One region of the Mucilaginibacter inviolabilis genome, then DNA from elsewhere that is predicted to be linked to it. Evidence: riboswitches for the same ligand, from Rfam matches in the RefSeq annotation. Region 1 holds a riboswitch; the other holds the start of a gene.
The links. A riboswitch is a leader RNA that binds a small molecule or an ion and turns the genes downstream of it on or off. The one in region 1 is predicted to bind thiamine pyrophosphate.
Positions count from the first base shown of each region.

Region 1 (12,287 bases):
TTTGATTCAAAACCATCGATTTTAACACTTTTTAACAAATTCCAATGCCATTTTGATAGGTTTTAAAAACTTTAAAAAGTTTTAAATAATTGAAAATCAAATAACTAATTAAAAAAAGATCGATTTCAGGTCTTGATTTGGCCTTAACTAAACAGCCCGTTACTCTGATAAAAGAGCAACGGGCCGTTTAATATGATGATGTAAAGATACGAAATTTAAGGTGATTTATTTATTGCCTTACCGGCTTTTCGGGTAGCATTTTTATTAGCTCTTTCTCGCCATTAAATAAATAGTAGGCAACAAATTTAAGCGGCTCAGTATCTGATTGGTTGTCAAAATGTTCGATAGTGGTATTGGCAGGTTCATAAAAAGCATCTCCGGCATGTAAAACCCTGGCCGACTGCCCTTCCGCTTCAAACAATACCGTGCCCGAAACAACATACCCCATCACCGGTATAGGGTGCTGGTGCCTGCCCGTTTTTTGTCTGGGTTTAAAGGTGATTTCGCGGACATCAACACTCGAAACATTACGAACAGGAAACTCCGCCATGAATATTCTTTTGCGGGTAATACTATCCCTTAAACCGATATGCCTTGCGGTAACTTTTAAGGGGCTTAAATTAGCTGCATTTACCACACCGGCAAATGCAAGGCTGATCGTCATAATTGCAACTAAATTTTTCATGTAATTATGACTATTTAAACCGGGAATTGTTTCAATATGATTTATGAGCCCTATCATTCCTGTCCTCTCGGGGTTTCTCGAGCTTTAAGTTGTTTGTAGATAACCTCTCTTTTAAGTAGATTTAGAGGAGATAAAAGTGGTCAACGCTTTTTATTTTTTATTTAGACTGTCTTTACAGGTGGTATCAAACTTCATGGTAGTATCTTTTCCTGTAGTCTTATTTTTGACCCTGTAATTAACCGAATTTATGTTTTTGATGATTGAATCAGTAACATCTATAAAATCATACATCCCATAAAATTCAGGAGTAAAAATCATTGATTTTTCCCGGTTGTTTTCTAAATAAACAATTGTTTTTTCATTGTGATTGGCATGATCAATAAATTTCTTGAAAACAACTGATTTAATACTTTGGGCGTAAACATCCTGATGTATATAACATCCATGATATCTATCAGTGAGGTAAGGTAAAACCTGAAAAAAGACAGCATAGATTATTGCCCATCCAATTAACCAAAATATTATCCTTTTCTTCATCACAAATATAAATCACCATACAAATTAGCAAAATCTCACCTCCCTAGCCCAAATCACACATTCCCCCAGCCCAATGTGAGTACATCGGCCAAGTGCATGGTTTGTATGGGAAGACTATTTTTGTCGATATAGCTTTGCAGGTGCAGCAAGCAGGAAGCATCGGTAGAGATTATATACTCCGCCCCTACGGCCAGTGCATTATCAACTTTTTGTTGAGCCATTGCGGTAGATATACCATCGAATTTAACGGCAAAGGTGCCGCCAAAGCCACAGCAGGTTTCGTTATCTTTCAGATCGAGCAGTTCCAGGCCAAGCACTTTAGAGAGTAGCTGGCGGGGTTCGTCTTTGATTTTGCATTCACGCAGTCCGGCACAGCTGTCATGGTAAACGGCTTTACCATCGAGCTCAGCGCCAAAATAATCAAACTGCAGGATGTTTACCAGGAAATCAGAGAGTTCGTAGATATTGCCCTGTACGGCCCGGCATTTATTATGTACAGCAGTATTGGTGAACAGGTCATTATAGTAATTTTTCACCATGCCTGTACAAGAAGCCGATGGCGTTACGATCACACTGTCGTCCGAAAAATCATTCAGGAATTTGCTGCCCACTGCTTTGGCTTCGTCCCAGAAACCGGCGTTAAAGGCTGGTTGACCACAACAGGTTTGGTTAGGATTAAAGCTTACTTTACACCCTGCTTTTTCCAATACTTTTACGGTATTAAAAGCGGTATCAGGGAATAACTGATCTATAAAACAGGGTACAAATAACTCAATCTTCATCTATTACACAATTACACAGCGCTTAGCTCCGCATTTTGCTTAACTTTTTTTTCTGCCGACAACAAAGAAAACAATAATATTAAACCTATTATAAAAAATATGGCCAATACCAATACCGAATTACGCGGGCTGCCGGTCAACTCCTCAAAAAAGCCAAAGCTAAACACCCCGCCCACTATCGCCAGCTTTTCGGTAACATCGTAAAAACTGAAGAACGATGCAGTGTCGGTAATGTTTTCGGGTAAATATTTAGAATAGGTGGAACGCGACATGGACTGGATACCGCCCATTACCAAACCTACTACTGCTGCCACCACATAAAACTCAGTAGCTGTAGTAGTTAAATAAGCTGCGGCGCATACACCTATCCAGATGATCACCACCCCTATAAGCACCTTTACATTTCCATATCTCCCGGAAAGCCTCGACATTAATGTTGCCCCGCCAATGGCTACCAGCTGAATTATTAAAATGGTAGTGATCAATGCCGAAGTAGGCATATGCAGTTCTTTAGCCGCAAAGCCTGTAGCCACCAGCATAATAGTTTGTACCCCCATGGAGTAAAAGAAAAACGCAGGCAGGTATCTTTTGAGCAAAGGCATGGTTTTTACTTTTCGCCAAACTTTGCCCAGTTCTATAAAGCCTCCTTTGATGATATTATGATCGTGACTTACCGCATTGGGGCTTCCCTTGGGTAATACAATAAACGGAATAAGGGCGAACCCCATCCACCATACGCCTACCAGCAGGAAAGATAAACGGGCCGGGAAGGTTTGATCAACAATACCAAACAGTTCTGGTTTCAGTACAAACACAAAGCAAATAAGCTGCAGCAATACACTGCCGATATAGCCATAGGTAAATCCTTTGGCGCTTACGTTATCCTGCATGTCAACTGTAGCAATTTCGGGCAGGTAAGAGTTATAAAACACAAAACCACCGCTGTAGCCAATAGCCGCCAGTGCGAAGGCTATAATACCCAGTTCGATATGACTGGCATCGAAAAAATAAAGTACGCCACACGCCAGGGCGCCTACAGCTGTAAAAAACTGCATGAATATCTTTTTATTCCCCTTATAATCGGCAATGGACGATAGTATGGGCAGCAGCAAAACAATGATCAGGTATGCGGCCGATAAGGCATAATCAGACAATGCGGTATTGATAAAACTTTTGCCAAAGAACGTTACCCTACCGCCATTGGCCTTGGTAATAGCCACATAATAAGCCGGAAAAATGGTAGAAGTGATAACGAGGTTGTAAGCAGAATTGGCCCAATCAAAAAAGGCCCAGGCCCTGATGGTTTTTTTATTATTTTTGGTTTCCATTGAACAATAAAAGTATACAAATTTTAGTATTTGCAAAAAGCAGATATTTTAAGCCGGGCTTAATTACCTGTTAATTTAATTATTTGCAGAAACAAGTTGATATTTAAGGGGTTTAACTAAAAAATTAACCCTTATGAGAAGAGCCGCCTGGCTGTTATCATTCAGCCTCCTTATCGTTTTTAATCTTGTGGCGCAAACTCCTACACTTAATGGTGTGTATGCAGGTATGCGATTTTCGGTTAGTCCGCTTATCGGCGGCGGCATGAACAGAACGGATATGGTGATATTGTTTAGGCCTGACGGTTCGTTTAATAACGAATTAAATAAACCCGACTGGAAAACCAGGGTGAGTGGACATTACCAGGTAAGCGGATCAAAAGTAACGGTGAATTATACCCGCGGAACTGACCAGTTTGACATACAGGACGGTGACCTTCATGGTGGCGGTTCAGTATTATTTAAGCTCAGCGGATCGGCTATTCCCCCGGGATATTATGAAATGAAACATGTGGCAGGTGCCGGTGGAGCAGGCTCGGGCATGGTTGCTGTTGGGGTATCCAGCAATAATGGTTTAATTTTTGATGGAAAAGGACATTTTAGTAATTCCAAATCGGCTGCGACTATAGTTTCGGGCGATAATGTAGGTGGCGGAAGCACCAAAAACAGCAGCGGTAGCGGTATTTATAAAATAGATAATGGTACGCTTACCCTCACCTACAGTGACGGAAGGACAGAAATACATAACTTTTTTTGTCAAACGGGCGGAAGAAAGCCTATGGCAGCGATTGATGGAGGGATATATTTTATGAAGGGCGATGATGACAAACCTGCCAAAACTACAAATACGATGAATCAACCCGGTAAAACAAGTATTGCCACAACTACCGATGCAACAGGTAACACCGAAGCAAAAGCATTGCTTTTAAAGGCCAACAGCATACATGGCGGCACTAAGCTCGATGTGATTAAAACCATGCGCTATTCGGCTACTATTATGGGCGTAAAAGCAATATCTTATTTGGATATACCCGGCAACAAAATCCGGATAGAACTTTGGGAAAACGGTAAGATGATTTCTGTTGAACAGGAAGAAAATGGCAACGGCTGGCAATGGCTTAACGGCAGAAAAGCGGCTATGCCTTCTGCAAGGATAGCGGAAATGAAGAGTACTTTCTATTCGGGTTTGCTGGGGTTACGCAAACCGGCCATCAACCAGATGCAGGTAGTGAGTATGCAAAAATTGAAGAATAATAACACTTATTCGGTTTTATGCAGGCTTGACGGTAACGATTATATTTTTGCCATTAACGATCAAACCCAACTAGTGGCCGAGGCCAATAAAACATCGGGCAGAACATCCATATCTGTCCTGTCAGATCTGCGCCCGGTACAAGGTATCCTGATCCCTTTTCATGAAGTGGTTACATCAGGCATCAAAAAACTGGTTATTCAATACGATAGCTTTGAGATCAATCCCGGCTTTAATGCGGATACCTGGAGTGTACCCGCAGGGATGTAACGATGAACATAGGGCAAAACTAAAAAGCGTCATTGCGAGGCACGAAGCAATCTCTACTAAGGCTGGTCAACTTTGGATGTTGGCTCTGTACAGCATAGAGATTGCTTCGTTCCTCGCAATGACGTGTGTTTTTTTATTTAAAGCCCTTCCTTTCGAGAGGGCTTTTGTGGGGTTTATTTAGCGCTCCATTTTTGTTGTAAAAGCTTCATAAAATAGCCACCCACTACGCTACGTGCCTGGAAACCTACCTGTTTACCATTGGTAGTTTCGTGCCAGTCGCTCAGGGGTACACGGGTTGGTGTTTCCATAGCATATTTGTAAACCGGGTTAGCCAACGCCTCAAAATCGGCTTTGTTTTTGGCTAAAGTAGCTGTCCAGATGATCCAGTCGCTTTTGGTGTAGGTTTTACGGCTATCCAATGGCAATCCGTACTGATTTTGTTTGGTTAGATAAAACTTTACCTCCCGGTCATAAACCGATTGCGGGAACAGATTTAAGCCCAGTATCTTATCCCAGATAATATTATATTTCTGACTCCAGGTATCTTTTTTATCAAACACCAGCGAATAATGATCGCCGGCGTCGGCCATTTTCATCCATTTGCTTACCATATCTTTAGCCATTGCCCTGTATTTTGCAGCCACGTCCTTCTGACCAAGCAAATCAGCCAGGCGGGCATAACAACCTACCCCCACAATAGCTTTGGCCGATAAATTGGCGTTACGGGCCAGGTGACCGGCAAAATCATCGGTACAAAGCTGATTGGCAGGATCTAAGCCTTCTTTAGCCAGGTAATTTGTCCAGGTGGTTAATATTTTCCAGTGCTTTTTGGCATAAGCAGGGTTATTGCCATTCGCTTTCGCTATAGCCAAAGTTAATGCCAGCATATTACCAGACTCTTCTACAGGCATACCTTCCCCATAAGTTTGACCATTGGCTAAAGGATAGGTGCCCAGATCGTGGGCAGCAAAATCATGGGCAAATTTACCGCTTTCGCTAAAATAGAAGATCCCATTCATCATACCTTCCATCAATTTAGGGTTGTAAAGCAAATATAAGGGCGACGAGGGATAAGTAATATCAACAGTATTGATGGAGCCATTACTGAAATTCTCTTTCGACAGAAATAAGATTTCACCTTGCGGGCTTTTTACCAGTACATGAGCAGCAATAGATTGTCTGTAAGCCAGTACACACAGTTTAGCGTAATTAGTACCACCAGCATTTTGAGCATCTTTATACATAGAGGTATTAAATGCAGCACATTTTTGCAGAATACCAGGATATTCCACGGCAGCTTTTGCCAGTACCTGTTCTATGGTTTTAGTTTGCGCGTTTTGCCACCATGGTTTTAAATTGGTATGAAAGTATTGTACCGGTGTAATATCATCATAGCCCAGCTCCACAAATTTAGCCACGGCTGTTTTACCCACTTTACCAAAAGGTATCACGGTATTTAAAACCAGGTTGCTTCCCTCTTTTACCGTTGATTTGCTGTCGCCGCTAAAAAATGAATCGACAGCTTGTTTACCGGTGCTTACATATTGTTGTGCATTGGCTGCTTTTGGTACGGCCACATACATATATCCCCAGTCGATACGCAGATCGTCGCCTTTCTTTTGCAATATGGGCTGCTCTATGGTGCCTGCTTTTAAAACCGACAGCGTACCCGATGTGTATTGTTGCGTGGTTACCGGTTGTTGTGCTGTATTGCGTGCAATATCTGCCGATGCACCAAAGTAAACTTTTACATCATGTGATGCCCCATCATTTGATTTTACTTTATAGCTGATATAAGACACCGGACGTGATAAAAGATTAAGATCACTCATCAGCAATGGCGAGGTGAAGGTAAGCTGCAGATCGGCCTTCCCGCATTTAAAATTGTAAATAGTTTGGGTAGCATTTATGGTTACGCTGGTTTGTTTTGCCAGTTCCAAAGCAGTATGGCCTGTTGGTTTAAGCTCATCGGCCAAACCGGCATCAAGCCAGGCACCGCCACCGGTGTTGGTACAATGTAAAGCCAATACATTTTCGCCTTTTTTCAATGCGCTTACTGCATCGTCAGAAAGTATAAAATATTGCAGATCGCCATTGGCGCCCCCTTGTTCGTTTACTTTTTTACCATTGATGTAAACCTCGGCTTCGTCATCGTGGTGCAGCCTTAGCCAAAGTTTATTAAAATTCAAATCGTTCAGGGTAAAAGTGCGGCGTACCCAGATATCACGACCTGTCCATAAGGTTTTGGCAGCCTGTTTATCATTACTAAATGGAGCAGTCCCCGTTTTCCAGCTGCTATCATCAAATTTGGCAGACGCCCAATCTTTGGAAGGTTCTGTCTCTGTAAACTTACAGGCATAAGGTTTTTCATCAGCTGCAGCCAGTACAGTTTTATATTCAACCGGCTCTTTGCCCATAAAACGGTAAACGGTGCCATCAACTTTAATCAAACCCAGCATTGATTGATCTTTACCTGTCCAGTGATGAGTGGTAGATTCATTCAGGTTATCGGTGAACGACCAGATACTGAAATAAGGATTGTGTGTGATAAGCGGATAAGCAGGAGCTTTGGTAGCCTGTGCCCTGGCCAAAAAACCGGCCAATGCAAGGCAAGCAACTAATGGGAACCTTTTCATGTTTTTATAAATGGTTTATACAATATGGAATTATAGAGCCGTAAATATTTGCATTTTCCGCCTTAAAACAGATACCCCACCACAAAAAGCGTTAAATTGACGATTAATTGAGACGATATGTAGAAGATGTGCAAATGTGCGGATATGCAGATGTGCAGATGAGGTTAGATGCGCTAATGAGATTGAATACGTAAACGCACCAGATCAAGAAATCAAATCATCAATCATTACCTTCATTTGCACATCTGCATATCCGCATATTTGCACATCCGGTTTTATTTGCACATCTGCATATCCGCACATTTGCAAATCTGGTTTTACTTAAACAGTTCGAAACTATATTGAGCTACACTCCAGAACTCATCTAGCGCTATGATACGAGGTTTAAAAAATGAAATAAGTGCAGGCCAGTCGTTACGATTAAAGATGCTTGCAGATGGCAACGTTTTGATAATACGACTTACCAGTTTATTATTTTCGTCGCGGGTATGCAGTTCCCAATCCCACTCTTCATTAAAATTCGTGTTAAGTACAGCTTTCAGCTCTTTGAACTGCTCAAACATTAGTTCTTGCATGCCGGCGTCGGGGTGTGAAATTTCGATAGCAATGTAGGCCTGGCGATTACCGGCCTGCATTTTAAAGTTGAGGTGCTTGATGCCGGTTTTATAATTGATCCAATTAATTCTTAAGCCATCGGCCGATAGCTGTGGTGCTATATACTGCCCAAATGCGGTCCAAAAAGCTTGTCTGATCTGTGATGCCTCGTCTTTTGAATACAATGTGTTGTTGATAATTTTACTGAGCCTGCAAAATTATAGAAAATATCGGCAACGGTATTTGAATGAGTAATTTTGGATTATATTTTTTTACGATATCTATTGTAATGAAACTATAATAATTATCGTTATGGTATTTATTACAATTAAAATAAAAAGACAAAATCATATGGTAACCTTGTCACAATTACCTATAAATATAGTCTTACTAAATATACTAAATCTATGAAAACCTCCATTTACCTCGTTTTGTTGCTTATTATTTTTTCATTTGATAACACCTATGCGGCCGATAAATATACTGCCGGTTATTATATCGACTCTACTCAACATAAGGTTGAGGGCCTCATTTCTTTTGACGGTTCTGATTGCGAAAATTTTCTATTCAAAAAACAGCTTGGCGATAAAACGCTCAAAATAAATGTGGCCAAATGTCCGCAATTTGAGGTGGGTGGCCATGAATACGTAGCTATTAGTCAGGTAGATTATGTTGTTATCTTCCGAAAAAGGCACATTGATAAAGCCTACGCCGAGCTCCTGGAATCGGGTAATGTAAAACTCTATATGATTGGGTTAGCACTATCAAGGATGGACAAAGTACACCACGTTGCTGCGGTGGCTACAGAAGTAGCCGATAATACCAAGGGAAGTGACATGTCTGGTTATTTCACCAAAAAACGTATCTATTATTATGTAAAAAGAGATAGTGAAAATAAATACACACTGGTCGACCATCACAAAGGTAAATTCAAAAACCAAATGGAGGCTTACTTAAAGGATAAGCCCGAGATAGTGGCACAACTGGATAAGAATAAAGATTATAATTTTAATAATATCGAATTGATTGTTCATGCTTACAATGAAAATTCACCTGTGCATACAAAATAGGGTTTATCAAAAAAACAATCAAAAAGCAGCCTGATTGAGAGGCTGCTTTTTGATTTACAGAATTCGGCTTAAAACCTGTCCCAAAACGCAGGTGGTTCAATACCTAATGTACGCAGGTAAACATAAGCTTGTGCACGATGATGGATCTCGTTATCAATAGCATAAAGTATAGTGCCAATATTTTTATTTTCATAAGCTCCAAAAGCCAGTTCAACTTCTAAAAAACGCTCTATGGAAATTTGTGGCCAGTACTCATTCAATTGCGCAGTGATCTGATCCCATTGCTTTAAAATTTCGGCTTTAGGTTGTGCCTGTATTTTTCCCGAAGAATGATCAAGCAGGGTATTCCACTTGCCGGTGATGATACCATCAATACCGTGATGAGTTATATCCATAATTTCAATAGCCATTACGCCAAATGAACGCATCCCTCCTACAGAATAATTGAATAATTTATCTTCCGGAAAAGCCTCAATAACTTTCCGAGTTAATTTGCGGTGACCTTGCCAGTGGTTTAATAAAGCTTCTGGCGAAATAAGTTGAGCGGCTGAATTGTCTACTTGTTGTTGGATTGAATTTGTTTCCATGGTTTCTTTTGTTTTGATTATAAAACAAAGTAACTGCAGGCCAGTGACAGCCTTATGTCAGTAGCCATGAAAGAAATTAAAAAAATAAATATCTCTTTGAATTATCTATTTTTTTATAAGTTTACCGCAACTTTAGGGGTGTCCTTTAATGGACTGAGATAATACCCTTTGAACCTGATGCAGTTAGTACTGCCGAAGGGAAAAGTGACGATAACCCTATGTGGTTATTTTTTCTTTCCTCCATGTAACGGGGCCATTCCTAAAGTCGAGATTTTAGAAACAGAATGGAAATTACCGTCAATCAACAAACTTACGAGGTTACCGATGTATGCAATGTGCAGCAAATGCTCGCTATTGTATTCGATGCCCAGCCAAAAGGCATTGCCGTAGCCATCAACCAGGCCATTATTCCAAGAGCCAATTGGGATAATCAGATACTCAGCCCCAACGATCAAATCGTCATCATCAAAGCAACACAAGGAGGATGATGTTAGATGTGCGGATATGCAAATATGAAGATGTGCAGATAAATCGCCCCTTCACAAAAGTCACTAATTCATTAATTCACTAAATCAATAATTATTAAGTGCAAATAGATTCCCCTTCAAAAATCGATAATTCAATAATTAGCTCCAATCACTAATTCACTAAATCAATAATTCAATAATTGTATAAGGATGAAGCAAGAAAAAATTCCAACCGGCAAGGTATTAACTACCGATCCGTTCCCGGCCTCCAGAAAAGTTTTTGTAAAAGGCGAGCTGCATGACATCCAGGTAGCCATGCGCGAGATCAGTTTAAACGATACTAAACTGCACGGCCGCTTTGGCGAAACAGAACCCAACGCGCCCGTTACTGTTTATGATACCAGCGGCCCGTATACTGATACTAACGCTACTATTGATGTTAAAAAAGGGCTACCCCGTTTACGTGAGCAGTGGATCTTGAACCGGGCAGATGTGGAACAACTGGAAGGCATATCCTCCCAATACGGGCAACAGCGTTTAAACGATAGCAGCCTGGACGAATTGCGCTTTGCTCATGTAAGCAAACCTTTGCGGGCAAAGGAAGGTATGAACGTATCGCAGATGCATTATGCCAGAAAAGGCATTATTACACCCGAAATGGAGTATATCGCTATTCGTGAAAATCAACGTATCGACTTGTTAAAGGAGCAATTAAACGGACAATACGAGGTGATGAGCCATCAGCACCAGGGCCATAGCTTTGGAGCAAATACCCCAAAAGGATATATCACTCCCGAGTTTGTACGTTCGGAAGTTGCCGCCGGTCGTGCCGTGATTCCTTCCAACATCAATCACCCCGAAATTGAGCCGATGATCATTGGTCGTAATTTTTTGGTGAAGATCAATGCCAACATCGGCAACTCGGCTGTTACTTCCAGCATTGAAGAGGAAGTTGAAAAAGCAGTATGGGCCTGCCGCTGGGGAGCGGATACCATCATGGATCTTTCAACCGGGAAAAATATCCATGAAACCCGCGAATGGATCATCCGTAATTCGCCCGTACCTATCGGCACCGTACCTATTTACCAGGCCCTGGAAAAAGTGAACGGTAAAGCGGAGGACCTGACCTGGGAGCTGTTCCGGGATACATTGATTGAGCAGGCAGAACAAGGCGTAGATTATTTCACTATTCATGCGGGTGTACTGTTACGCTATGTACCGCTCACGGCCAAGCGTATCACCGGTATTGTATCAAGAGGAGGTTCTATCATGGCCAAATGGTGCCTGGCCCATCACAAAGAAAACTTCCTGTATACCCATTTTGAAGAGATTTGCCAGATCATGAAAGCCTATGACGTGGCTTTCTCCTTAGGCGATGGATTAAGACCAGGCTGTATTGCCGATGCTAATGATGCCGCGCAATTTGGAGAATTGGAAACTTTGGGCGAACTGACCAAAATTGCCTGGAAACACGATGTGCAAACCATTATTGAAGGCCCGGGCCACATCCCTATGCACATGATCAAGGAAAACATGGATAAGCAACTGGCCCATTGCGGGGAGGCACCATTCTATACCTTAGGACCGCTGACTACTGATATCGCTCCCGGTTACGATCATATTACCTCGGCTATTGGCGCCGCCATGATCGGCTGGTTTGGTACAGCCATGCTATGTTATGTTACGCCAAAAGAGCATTTAGGATTGCCTAATAAAAAAGATGTAAAAGACGGCGTGATCACCTATAAAATAGCGGCCCATGCGGCCGATCTGGCTAAAGGGCACCCCGGTGCACAATACCGGGATAATGCTTTGAGTAAGGCACGTTTTGAGTTTAGATGGGAAGATCAGTTTAACCTATCGCTTGATCCGGATACGGCCAGGGAGTTTCATGATGAAACCCTGCCTGCCGATGGCGCTAAGATCGCCCACTTCTGCTCTATGTGCGGCCCTAACTTCTGTTCGATGAAAATTACGCAGGATGTACGGGAATACGCCAAGGAAAACGGTGTAGATGAAGCAGATGTGTTGGCAAAAGGCATGGAGCAAAAATCAAAGGAGTTTGCTGAGAAAGGAAGCGAA
Region 1 covers NZ_JAANAT010000001.1:917,608-929,894, reverse strand. The annotation lists gene G7092_RS03595 (cupin domain-containing protein) at 230-685, opposite strand; gene G7092_RS03590 (hypothetical protein) at 836-1,222, opposite strand; gene G7092_RS03585 ((Fe-S)-binding protein) at 1,276-2,004, opposite strand; gene G7092_RS03580 (MFS transporter) at 2,016-3,332, opposite strand; gene G7092_RS03575 (hypothetical protein) at 3,466-4,851, shown strand; gene G7092_RS03570 (glutaminase family protein) at 5,025-7,487, opposite strand; gene G7092_RS03565 (DUF4268 domain-containing protein) at 7,805-8,266, opposite strand; gene G7092_RS03560 (hypothetical protein) at 8,489-9,151, shown strand; gene G7092_RS03555 (DinB family protein) at 9,220-9,738, opposite strand; TPP riboswitch at 9,863-9,956, shown strand; gene thiS (sulfur carrier protein ThiS) at 10,023-10,226, shown strand; gene thiC (phosphomethylpyrimidine synthase ThiC) at 10,416-12,287, shown strand, end outside.

Region 2 (12,287 bases), 2.5 Mb from region 1:
AGGTTGCCTGTGACAATTACTTTGGTGCCTTTGGCATGTAACGAGCTAACCCATGCCGGGACGCTGCTGGCAATAGGCGATGTTTTGTCAAAACAAAAAAGGATAAGTACGTCGAGACTATCGGGTACCAATGAAAAGTTAGAGCCATTTACGCCAGGCCCATAACAAGGGCCCTGTACACGGTAAAAGCCTGCGCTAATTTCGTGTTTTGTGGCTTTATAAGCAATCAGGTCGGCGTTTGAAGCCATGGTTGTAAGCCCATTTTTAGATGCACCTGTAGTTGGTGATTTTGAGACAGTGTTTCCAGAATTCTTTTTACAAGCCTGGGTTGCGAACAGAGCTGAAAGGCCAATCAGCAAAAGACCGGCTTTTAATGAAGATGTGTTTCTTTTCATAATTTGGTTTTTTGAAGGGTTTATATTTGGTGAATTTGTTTTATTGTTTTATAATGTATCAGGGCACTTTCTGAAAAGAGCCCTGATATAAAAGCTGCTTATTAAGGTTTAATAGGGCTCAGATGGGCAAAAACAGAATCGGTATAAGCCTGACCCGCACCATTTGCCGCATAAACCATAATTCCTGCTTTAGCACCGCCTGTTTTAGGCTGCCATGCGGCTGCTGCTTCGGCATTGGTCAAGGTGTTATATTGGGATGATACGCCAATCATTGTTTTGGCATTGCCTATGTATTTGGCCCATTGATTAAACCTTGATGTGTTATCAGAGAAATAGCCCATATCCTCCACAAAATTAAAGTAGGCCGCCATGCTGGCGCTTTGGCCTATGGCATTACCTTCTGGCGCTCCGCTGTATATGGCTGCTGTGTAGATGGTAGCGGTGTTTGATGATTTTGGCCCGAAGTATCCGCCGAGAGCTTTCAGCATATTGGTATAGTTTGTATTTACTGTTGCACCGTGTTCTATATCCAAAGCAATGCCGTCAAGATGCAATGAGTCAATTACAATTTGTTTAACAAACGCTGCAAATTGAGTATAGGTTAATTTAGTACCGGCGCTATTGGTAAAGGGTGTTGTGGTGCTCCATGAGGCCGCATCATCAATATTCATCAGTACCTTAACGCCTCTGCCTTGCAGCGTTCTTACATCGGCCATAATGGCTTTGTATGATTTGTAAGTGTTGCTCAGCATGATGCCGTTATGGTTGGGATCATAATGGGTTGAATCGGCAATTTGCCATGGGGTACCCTCAAACAATACCATCACATTGGCGCTTTGCGTACACTGCAGTAACGAAACACTGCCGTTATCAAAAGCGTAATAAGCAACCTTGTAAGGAGGACCGGCAGTAACGGCCGTTGAATTAACAGCACGTGCTACAGTAGTGTTTGAATTACCGGATGCCGGGGATAACTGTTCTGATTTTTTACAACCGGCAGAAAATAGCAACGCCAGGCCTGCTAATACAAGGCCTGGTTTACAAGCCTGGTTTAACTTTTTTACTGAATTCATTTTCATAGATTTTTGATAGATGGGTAAATAGTAATTGGAGTTTTAGTGCACTAATCGTTTTCATAAGAACCCACCCGAAGGTGAGTTCTTATAAGTTGTTTAACCGTGTCGGATAATAAATTATTGATTATTGAATTTTAACAGAGGTCACTACATCATTGGCACTTGGCGATAGGGCACCAAACCAACTGTTATTGGCAGTAAGCGTCCAGGAGGTACCACCAAAATTGTCATTGGCATACATGATCACCGTCCAGCCGGATGGTATTTGTACCGATGATGCCCAATTGTCTACAAAGCCTTTGGCCTGCAGTTGTGCCAGGGTATAAGTGCCTTTGGCTATTTTTTGGGTAGCCGTGCCGCCATAGCTCGAATTCTGGTAAAAAACTACACCTGTAGTGGTCCCGCCACCAGCAACGGGATTCATGATCTTGATGAGGTCATTGGTTACTCTGAAATTTGGTGTTCTAATGGTATTGTCATGTTGTGATGTAAGTGGCGCATCGCGGTCAATGGCGTAACCAAAGGTTCCTCCTTTTTTACCTGAGGTAGGTTCCCAACGGGCATAATCATAAGCGCGACCTGTTCCATTTTGCGGATAAATAACATCATCCCAGTAATTGCTTGGGTAACCGTTTTCTTCATAAAATGAAAACCCAACCACAAATTGTGTAGAGCTGATTCGCGACGAAAAAGTACTCCAGGTACTTTGCAAGGTACTTGCGCCCCTGCCATATGCCTGCAGGAAAACGTAGCTTATATCGGCATATACCTGTTGGAAAAGGCTATTGCTGCCTGTTTGGTTGGTATCAAAGGTGAGCAGCTTGCCGGTTCCGGATTTTGGACCGAGGTAGGCAGAAAGCGCATTATAAACGCCTGCCATATCTGTTAAGGTAGTTCCGGACGGGTTGCTTTCAATGTCGATATCATACCCATCTAAACCATATTTATTAATGGTACTATCCATGATCATTTTTGCTGTAGTGGCATAACCCGCAGCATCATGGGTTACCCCTGCAGGGATAGCGAGGCTACCGGTATAAAGTACTTTGGTGCCCTTAGCGTGTAAGGCCGGTATGTAAGTATTTTTTAAAGCTGTCCAGTAAGGGGAGCTGGGAGGGGTATAATCAGTAAAAACAATAGCTATATCCAGGCTGTCGGGCAGGTCGGTCATGATCGGGTCATTGGCATTCCCGGAAACGGTTCTGTCGCGCCAGGTTCTGAAAAAGCCGGCTGTAATCTCGTGGGCGCTGTTTTTATAAGCAATTAAATCGGCATTTGAAGTAGCCTGCGTACTGAGGTTGTTTTTGGATACTGCTGCCGTTTGTAATTTGGAAGCCGCGTTACCGCTATTATCTTTTTTACAGGATTGGGTACAAGCAAGGGCCGATATGCCGAGCATAAAAAGACCGGTTTTAAGGGAGAATAACTTTTTTTTCATAATGAGGGCTTTTAAAGGGTTTATGTTTAATAAAATTGATTCATAAATATTAACAGGCAGATTGTATAGGAACTTTTTCCAAAAGAATAATTAGCCAAAGAAGGGTGAGACTCCTTCTTTGGCCATTATTTATTTCGTAGATCTTTACTCCCAAAGAGGAGTTCAGATCATTGAATTTTAACACAAAGAAGGGTGAGACTCCTTCTTTAGCTAATTATTTATTTCGTAGATCCTTATTCTCAAAAAAGAGTTCAGATCACTGAATTTTAACCGAGGTTACCACATCATTGGCATTTGGCGACAAGGTGGTGAAATCTGGCGTGTTTGCTGTACGTGTCCAGGATGTACCACCAAAATTATCGTTGGTATACATGATCACTGTCCATCCCGATGGCACTTTTACCGATGATGCCCAGTTATCCACAAAACCATAAGCCTGTAATTGGGATAAGGTATAGGTACCTTTAGGTATCAGGCTGGTAGCCGTACCGCCATAATTGGTATTCTGATAAAAAGTTACTCCTGTAGTTGGCGTGGTGCTGCCGCTGCCGTTCATCAGTTGAATGGCGTTCCTCGAAACGATGAATGGCGGGGTGTGGTTATAATCGCGGCTCATACGATATGCGCCAACACCGGCAACCTTGTTGGTTTTGGCCCAATTAGTGGCATAATTGTATAGATCGGATGTTGCCTGAGCATCGCCGCCTGATTGATCTTCAGTGCCATCGGCATGTTTAAAGCTATCGCCGTTAACCAGCAAAATAGTTTTATCCGATCCATAAGTAGAAGCTATCGAAGATAGTGGGAAGGAACTGCTGCTCCAGTAATGGCTTCCGGTAGTATAAGACTGGAATAATATATAGTCATAATTGCTTTTGGTGCCGGTTAAACTGTTATTATCCAGAGATCCGTCGGTATCATAAAAAAATACCGGTTTTTTGCCCATGCTTTTGGTAACTGCCGAGGTAGAGTTTGGCCCGAACCATTTGGCTACCGATTTTAATAAATTGGGGTAACTGCTGCTGGTTACATTTTTATTGTCGATAGTTCCGGATTCTATATCCAGGTCTATCCCATCTAAAGAGTCGGCTACAATATGCTGGTTATACATCGCCTGCGACCAATGATCATAAGTGCTGGTTGAACTGGCAACAGTCTTGGTTGAAGTTGGCGTAGCCGGATCCTTGGAAGAGCCATCAAAATAGGCATCCTGCAGAAAGTGGCACACCACTATCCTGGTTCCCTTGGCCTGAGCAGCGCGCCAGTGTGATCGTGTGGCATCATTCCCGGCAAAAAACTCCAAAAAGTCGGTACTGTCCGGTGCATTGGCTGGGTTATAACTGGCTGCAGGATCGGCACCATCACCTACCAAAAAGCCTACAAATATTTTATGTACACTGTTTTTGTAAGCAATTAAGTCGGCATTGGAAGTGACCGCCTGTGTTTTTAAACTATTCTTGGAGGCGCCAAGTGTTTGTAGTTTTTCGGCGGAATTTCCACTATCCTTTTTGCAGGACGAAGTAAAGGCAAGAGCCAACATACAGAGCATAGGCAACCCTACCCTCGTTAAAAAAGCATTTTTTTTCATAATAGGTTTTTTAATAACAGTTAAATAGAGCGTTGATAGAGTCAAGAATCGAGAGCCCTGGAAAATGATCATACATCATTTCACTTATGTCTTGATTCTTGACTCTTAATTCTTATTCGATTATTGAATTTTAACAGAACTTACCACATCGTTAGCATTGGGCGACAAGGTGGTGAAATTGGCAGTGTTGGCGGTTAACGTCCAGGATGTACCGGTAAAATTATCATCGCTGTACATGGTCACTGTCCATCCCGAAGGTATTTTTACCGATGATGCCCAGTCGTTCACAAAGCCTAAAGCCTGCAACTGTGATAAGGTATAATTGCCTTTGGCTATAGTGCTGGTGGCGGTTCCACCATAATTGATATCCTGGTAAAAAGTAACACCGGTAGCCGGTGGTGTAGTGCCGCCGCTGCCAAACACCGTTGCTTTACCATATAGCGCGTTAGATACATTGCTCAGGTAAGTGTGCGAATCGGCATTAGGCAGGTTATAGTACAGGTAGATGCCATAACCATCACTAACCGTTTGTGTAGCCAATGATGCAGCAGTTGATGCGCTGGTGCTTTGGATATCAATAGCAGCAGGACCTAAATTGCTTTTAGCCAGGCCCGGTACGTTAGGGGCACCATAGCTGCCATAGTAAGCTTGCCAGCTATAATCAATTTTTGAGCCTACGGTTACACCGTTGTAACTTAAGTTTGATGCAGCAGGGCCAATAAAGTAAAAGGAGATCAGCTTATTAGGCATCAGCTGGCGTAGTGCGGTTACCAGGTAAACAAACGAACTGGAGTTGGGTTGTCCGGTATTGTTGGTACCATAATCGGCGTATTCATCATCAAAGTCAATACCGTCAAGACCATAAGTTGTTACTGCGTTGGCTAATAATTGTGCAAAATCCTGCGCGGCTTGCTGACTCGGGAAGTTAGAGATACCGGCACCCTGGTGATTGCCCAGGATGGACAGCATTACCTTAATCCCTTTGGCCTGTAATGGCTGTATTTTGGTGGCTGCATTATTTAATACAGCGGTTACCTGCGGGTTAAAAAACAACTCGGCCTTTTGGGTAGTGGTGTTATAATTAATATTGGCCGCGAATATGATACCGATATCAAAAAGCTGCTCCCCGGTTGACAGGGTATAATTGCCTACATTAAGGATATCGTTATTGTTCACTTCCACATAACAAACGCCTTTAGGGCCACTAACGCCAATAGCATTGGTGCCCAGTTTTGAGGAAGCGGTGTTTGTTTTTGCAGTAGGAGTAAGGTCTTTTTTACAGGCTGCTGTAAACATCAGGCTAAAGCTTAATAAAGCAATGGCTGTCCTGTTAAAGAATAAGTTGATAGATGTTTTCATGTCGGTTTCTATTAGTTTTTCAAGGGTAAACTTTAGGGCTGTTTCACGGTAGCTTTACCATATAGCGCATTGGAAACGCTGGTTAAGTAAGTATGTACATCTGTATTAGGCAGGTTATAATACAGGTAAATACCGTAGCTGTTATTAACAGTTTGTGTAGCCAGTGAAGCCGCGGTTGATGAGCTGGTGCTTTGGATATCGATAGCCGCAGGACCCAAATTGCTTTTAGCTAATCCCGGAACGTTTGGTACCGAATAAGAGCCATAAATAGCATTCCAGCTGTAATTAACTTTTGAGCCTACGGTTACACCGTTATAGCTTAAGCGCGATGCTGCAGGGCCATAAAAATAGAAAGAAATGAGTTTGTTTGGCATCAGCTGACGCAAGGCGGTTACCAGGTAAACAAATGAACTGGAATTAGGTTGTCCGGTTCCGTTGGTGCCATAATCGGCATACTCATCGTCAAAGTCGATACCGTCAAGGCCGTAAGTGGTAACGGCGTTGCTGAGCAGCTGGGCAAAATCCTGGGCAGCCTGCTGGCTCGGGAAATTAGAGATACCCGCACCCTGGTGATTGCCCAAAATAGAAAGCATTACTTTAATGCCTTTGGCCTGCAGTGTTTGTATGTAAGTAGCTTTGTTGCTCAATACATTAGTTACCTGCGGATTAAAAAATAACTCGGCCTTTTTGGTGGTGGTGTTATAATTGATATTAGCCGCGAAGATAATGGCAATATCAAACAGCTGCTGCCCGGTTGATAGGGTATACTTGCCCACGTTACGGATATCGTTACTGTTAACCTCTACGTAGCAAACGCCTTTAGGACCGCTAACGCCAATGGCGCTGGTATTTAATTTTGATGAGGCGTTGTCGGCTTGCGGGGTGGGTGAAAGGTCTTTTTTACAGGCCGCTGTAAACAGCAGTGAAAAGCCTAATAAAGCAATAGATGCTTTGGTAATTGAATTGGATGTTTTTCTCATTGTCGGTTTTTAAATTGGTTTATAAATTTTTGATCGGTTGTAAGCTCAAAAGCGGTGTTTTATCCATAGGCATATCGGCTTTTTATTGGTGGCATAAAGAGATAATTGGAGATAAATTAATAAGGAGGGTAGGGTATTAAACGATTTAGCATTATAATATGTTTAGTTAAATAACTAAGAAATGTTAAATATTTTTTAATGTCCGGTAAATTGATGAGCATATATTAATGGGTTTATATGCGTAATGATTTAATTGGTTTACAGCTATATAGACAAGTAATAAATAACAATTGCCTACAAGCATTTAAAATTTAATTATATTAATATCTATATTATCGCCATATATGGTTTAATAGTCTCATTTGGCGCAGTAACCGGTAATATGCCATCAGGAAAAAAACTACATTTGCCATGGCTTTAGGGGTATTCTGCAAAGAATTGAGATAAACCCTTTGAACCTGATCCGGCTGATACCGGCGGAGGGAAAAGTTTGGATTTATTTTATCCACACCGCTCAGTCCTGAGCCCATAAGCCTAATTTTTATCAAAAGATCAACGATGAGTAAAAAAACACAAGGCTATCCATCCGTTTTAACAATTGCAGGATTCGATGGTAGCGGCGGTGCCGGTATGCAGGGCGATATCAAAACCATCTCGGCACTGGGCTGCTATGCTACCTCGGTGCTCACTGCGCTCCCGGTTCAAAATACTTGCGGGGTAAGGTCCATTTATCCTATACCCGCCACTATTGTCGAAGCTCAGTTGCAAGCCTTATTGGATGATGTTTTTCCGGATGCTATCAAAATAGGCATGGTGCATTCTGCTGATGTGGTTGAGGTCATTGTAAATACTTTACAACAGTATCCTAAAGTTCCGGTGGTATTTGACCCGGTCATGGTATCAACCAGCGGGCACCGGCTCCTGGAAGATAGTACGGTGGAAATCATCGTTAAAAAATTATTCCCCATAACCACTATTGTTACCCCTAATTTAGATGAAGCTGCGGTTTTAACCGGGATGTCTGTACATACTGTAGCGGATATGCGAATAGCCGGTAAAAGGATCATGGAGTTGGGAGTAAGATCTGTCCTGCTCAAGGGCGGTCACCTGGATGCCGCACAATTAACCTCCTTGTATTTTACAAACGACGGCAATATACAGGAATACAAGTTTGAAAAAATCGATACCCCAAACACCCGTGGTACAGGATGCGCCCTGTCATCGGCCATAGCCGCTTACCTGGCTATAGGCAGATCACTGCCAGATGCGGTGACCCTTGCGCAACAATACGTACACCTGGCCATATTGAACGGGAAAGATGGACAAATGGGCAAGGGGAATGGCCCGCTGAATCATTTTTTTAATCCTGTGGAATTAATTAAGCGGGTGATTTAATATATAATATCTTAAAAGCGGTTGTCACCCTGAGCTCCGTCGAAGGGTAGAGCGCAGAGGCCTGCCCGCCATACTTCGACAGGCTCAGCATGACACCCCTTTCGAGGAAAATTGTGCCGGAACAACTAACTTACAATTTCTGTTCTTTGGCTGCCTTTTCAATTTCAGGGAGCGAGTTTTTATAGGCTGTTATATCCCAGGTTAAGTTAAATAGTTTGGCATACGCTGCAATAGGTTGCAGATCCACAGCTTTGCGTCTTTCGTCCACATGGTCGGGATCTTCTATCGGATAAAAGCATAATTTGCCGGTTGTTTTGTTGTTGAATAGCTGACTGCCGTAAATCTGCTTTTTGCCCTGTCGCATGGCAACACGGTCTTCTAACAGTGCTAAATTGCTCGAGAGTGTTTTGCCATCCATTACCGCTTTCCTTACCATGGGCAGATATTCTTCCTGCGTGGCAAGATCGGCATGCTGTATCACTAAAAACAAGCCCTGGCTGCTATTCATACCTACATCCTGCGGGCCAAGCCAGCCATATTTGTTGATGATACCCTTTACTTTAACTAAATTTTTAGCATCGATGGCCCGTAATGCTTTTCTTGCAGAATCGATCCGGGTTTCGCTGGCCTTACTTTTCGAAATTTCACCCATTCTGATCCTGCCTCCCTGGTCGTCCTTATAAATGGTATCCAGCATGAGCATTACCGGTTTGTTGAATTTACTGCTGTCGATAGTAAAAGAATTTACCTGTGCCATGGATACCGACCGTAAAAGCACCAGGATCAGGACGGGATAGGTGTGTTTTATTTTCATTGTGATAAATTGATGTTTGGTATTGGTAAAGGGCTTATTATTAACGGGAAACTATTTTTAAAATTGTCTTCGCAGATGCTCATTCCATAGCAACGGCATCCGCAAGAATGTGCATCTGACAATCCGTGAAAACCCCGCAGCCCTGATGGATTTTACGCGATGTATTCAACGTAAAATCACGATGCCGATCGCGTAAATATCCCGTCTGCTTTTTCTTGCCGGTACTGCAATTTTGCAGCTCACATTTTTTATAACGAGGGAAGACAACAAATACTAATCAGCCCAGCACAGCACATAGGTAGAACGTTTTATTCCCTGAAACGGACAATCGTATGTACACAGAAAAAGTTAGAACATTCACAAAAAGAGAAATGGAAGTGCTCGATTTGATTGGAGAAGGATTTTCCTCCAAGCAGATCGCTGGGAAATTATTTATCAGTATTAACACCGTGGAGACACACAGGCGTCACATGCTTGAAAAAATGGAGGTTAAAAACTCCATGCAACTGATAAGGCGCGCAACACACGCGTTATTGCTTACGGAGAGCGGATTTTAATAAAAAGTTTATTATTATCCCCATATTATTCCCCCCTTCAAGCCCTTGGTCATAAAACTAAGGGCTTTTTGTTTGTTGTTTACTCAGAGGCTCCTAAATATTTAAGTTACCCCATCTAAACTAAGGAGCATCCGGAAAGCAGGTTCTCGATTAGGAGACTCCGCAGGAGTCCAAATTTCTTTAATTTTTATCTATAAACAGGTGACCTCTCTGAGGCCGAACGGCAGACCAGGTATACTGATTATCATATAAAGCATTGCCGGCCCCAGCCAGGCCACGTATTTATAGGCCTAAAAGGCACGTTTTTTGGCCCCGTAGGTGCCTCCAGTTGAAATTTTATGTTGGGGAGTTTGTAAGTTAATTGGTTATAGTATAAAGCTTTGTCGGCCCTAGGGGGGCGTGTTATAGTTCTAAAAAACACGTTTTTTGGCCTCATAGGTGCCTCCTGTTGAAGTTTTAGGTCAGGGAGTTTTGTAAGTTAACTGGTTATCATATAAAGCATTGCCGGCCCCAGCGGGGCCACGTGTTTATAGGCCTAAAAAGCATGTTTTTTGGCTCCGTAGGAGCCTCCTGTTGAAATTTTAGGCTGGTAAGTTTTGTGGGTTAACTTGTTGTCTACTCAAGGTCCGCTGCAAGAGACCCTGAGTTATTGGCTACAACAATGGAAAGCCCGGTCCCTTTCAGGAAACTCCAAGGGGATGAAGCGTCTCTTGAAAAGAATCCGCAGGGGAGGAATACCTTACTGCTCATTCCAAACTTAAGACCCTCCACCAGTTGCCTCTTATATTTTATTCAGGTACATTTATCGCTTGATTGACTTATTAAATGAAAAAAACATTATTTATCTGTTTATGGCTGACGATAGCGGCCATCAGCGGTTACGCTCAACCCCAGGCGCCTGATGCCGAGTACATCAAGGCTAATTATCAGAAATACGAATACCAGATACCCATGCGCGATGGTAAAAAGCTGTTTACCTCGGTATATGTACCCAAAGACCAGTCGAAAAAGTATCCTATCATGATGGACCGCACACCATACAGCGTTGCGCCGTATGGAACAGATGTGTATAAAGGCGGTCTGGGTCCATCGTCGTTATTTGTGCATGACGGGTTTATTTTTGTTTACCAGGACGTTCGCGGCCGCTGGATGAGCGAAGGTATTTTTGAAGAAATGACACCCGAAAAAGAGGTTCATAAAACCAAAAACGATGTTGACGAAGGCACGGATACTTATGATACCATCAACTGGCTGTTGAAAAACCTGCCCAATAATAATGGTAAAGTAGGCGTATGGGGTATATCATATCCTGGCTTTTATACTACGGCCTCATTGCTGAGCCGCCATCCGGCGCTGGTTGCTGCATCGCCACAAGCTCCCATGGCCGATCTGTATCGCGATGATGCTTTTCATAACGGCGCCTTTATGCTGGTAGCTAACTTTGGCTTTTACCCATTTTTTACCAATCGCCAGGATGATAAACCTACGCAACGCCGGTCGCCTGGGCTTAATACCGGAACCGAAGATGGCTATGATTTTTTCCTGAGAATGGGATCGGTAAAAAATACCAACGATAAGTTTTATAAAGATACTATACGCCTGTGGAACGAGATGCTGGATCATCCCGACTATGACCAGCACTGGAAAGACCGTAACGTGCTGACCCACCTGCATGATATTAAAACCGCCGTACTGGTTACCGGCGGTTGGTACGATGCTGAGGATTTGTACGGCGCTATCAATACCTATAAAACACTGGTGAAAGAAAATCCTAAAACACCCATTTACTTTACCATGGGTCCCTGGGTACATGGCGGCTGGGCCCGCGGTGATGGCGACCATTTAGGCGATGTGGATTTTGGTGGGCCAACCGGGCCATTCTATCGCGAAAAGATTGAGTTTGCCTTTTTTAGTCATTATCTCAAAGGTACCGATCTGAACCTGGCGCCGGTATCTGCATTTGAAACAGGTACCAATCAATGGAAAACCTATAATACCTGGCCCGCAAAAGAGGCTGTTGAAAAGAAACTGTACCTACTGCCCGGCGGTAAACTGTCTTTTGATGCACCGGCAGCTACAGCAGGCAGCTTTGATGAGTTTATATCAGACCCAAACAAACCGGTGCCTTTTATCAATAGCACAACTATGGATATGAAGCGGGAGTACATGACCGGCGACCAGCGTTTTGCCGCGCAACGACCGGATGTACTCACCTATGCAACTGATGTGCTGGATAAGGACGTGACATTGGCCGGTAATATATGGGCCAATTTAAAAGTATCCACTACAGGCACCGATGCCGATTGGGTAGTTAAAGTGATTGATGTTTATCCCGATTCGACTAGAAATAATAAGTGGACAGGCAAGGATGTTTACCTGTCGGGCTATCAGCAAATGGTACGCAGTGAAGCTATCCGTGGCAAATACCGCAATGATTTTAGTAAACCCGAGCCATTTGTACCAGGCCAGGTAACACCGGTTAATTTTGAACTGCAGGATGTGCTGCACACCTTTAAAAAAGGTCACCGATTAATGGTGCAGGTACAAAGCACCTGGTTCCCGCTGATTGACAGGAATACCCAGCAGTTCCAGGACATTATGAAAGCAAAAGACACCGACTTTAAAAAAGCAACCCACCGGGTTTATACCTCAAAAGATAGCCCAAGCTTTTTGAAAGTAAGGGTG
Region 2 covers NZ_JAANAT010000001.1:3,413,598-3,425,884, reverse strand. The annotation lists gene G7092_RS14065 (EndoS/ChiA family endoglycosidase) at 1-395, opposite strand, end outside; gene G7092_RS14060 (EndoS/ChiA family endoglycosidase) at 497-1,468, opposite strand; gene G7092_RS14055 (EndoS/ChiA family endoglycosidase) at 1,596-2,909, opposite strand; gene G7092_RS14050 (EndoS/ChiA family endoglycosidase) at 3,166-4,497, opposite strand; gene G7092_RS14045 (endo-beta-N-acetylglucosaminidase H) at 4,618-5,856, opposite strand; gene G7092_RS14040 (endo-beta-N-acetylglucosaminidase H) at 5,889-6,836, opposite strand; TPP riboswitch at 7,246-7,338, shown strand; gene thiD (bifunctional hydroxymethylpyrimidine kinase/phosphomethylpyrimidine kinase) at 7,395-8,231, shown strand; gene G7092_RS14030 (DUF6624 domain-containing protein) at 8,362-9,045, opposite strand; gene G7092_RS14025 (response regulator transcription factor) at 9,378-9,602, shown strand; gene G7092_RS14020 (CocE/NonD family hydrolase) at 10,428-12,287, shown strand, end outside.
Region 2: another riboswitch for thiamine pyrophosphate. It lies ahead of thiD (bifunctional hydroxymethylpyrimidine kinase/phosphomethylpyrimidine kinase); the one in region 1 lies ahead of thiS (sulfur carrier protein ThiS).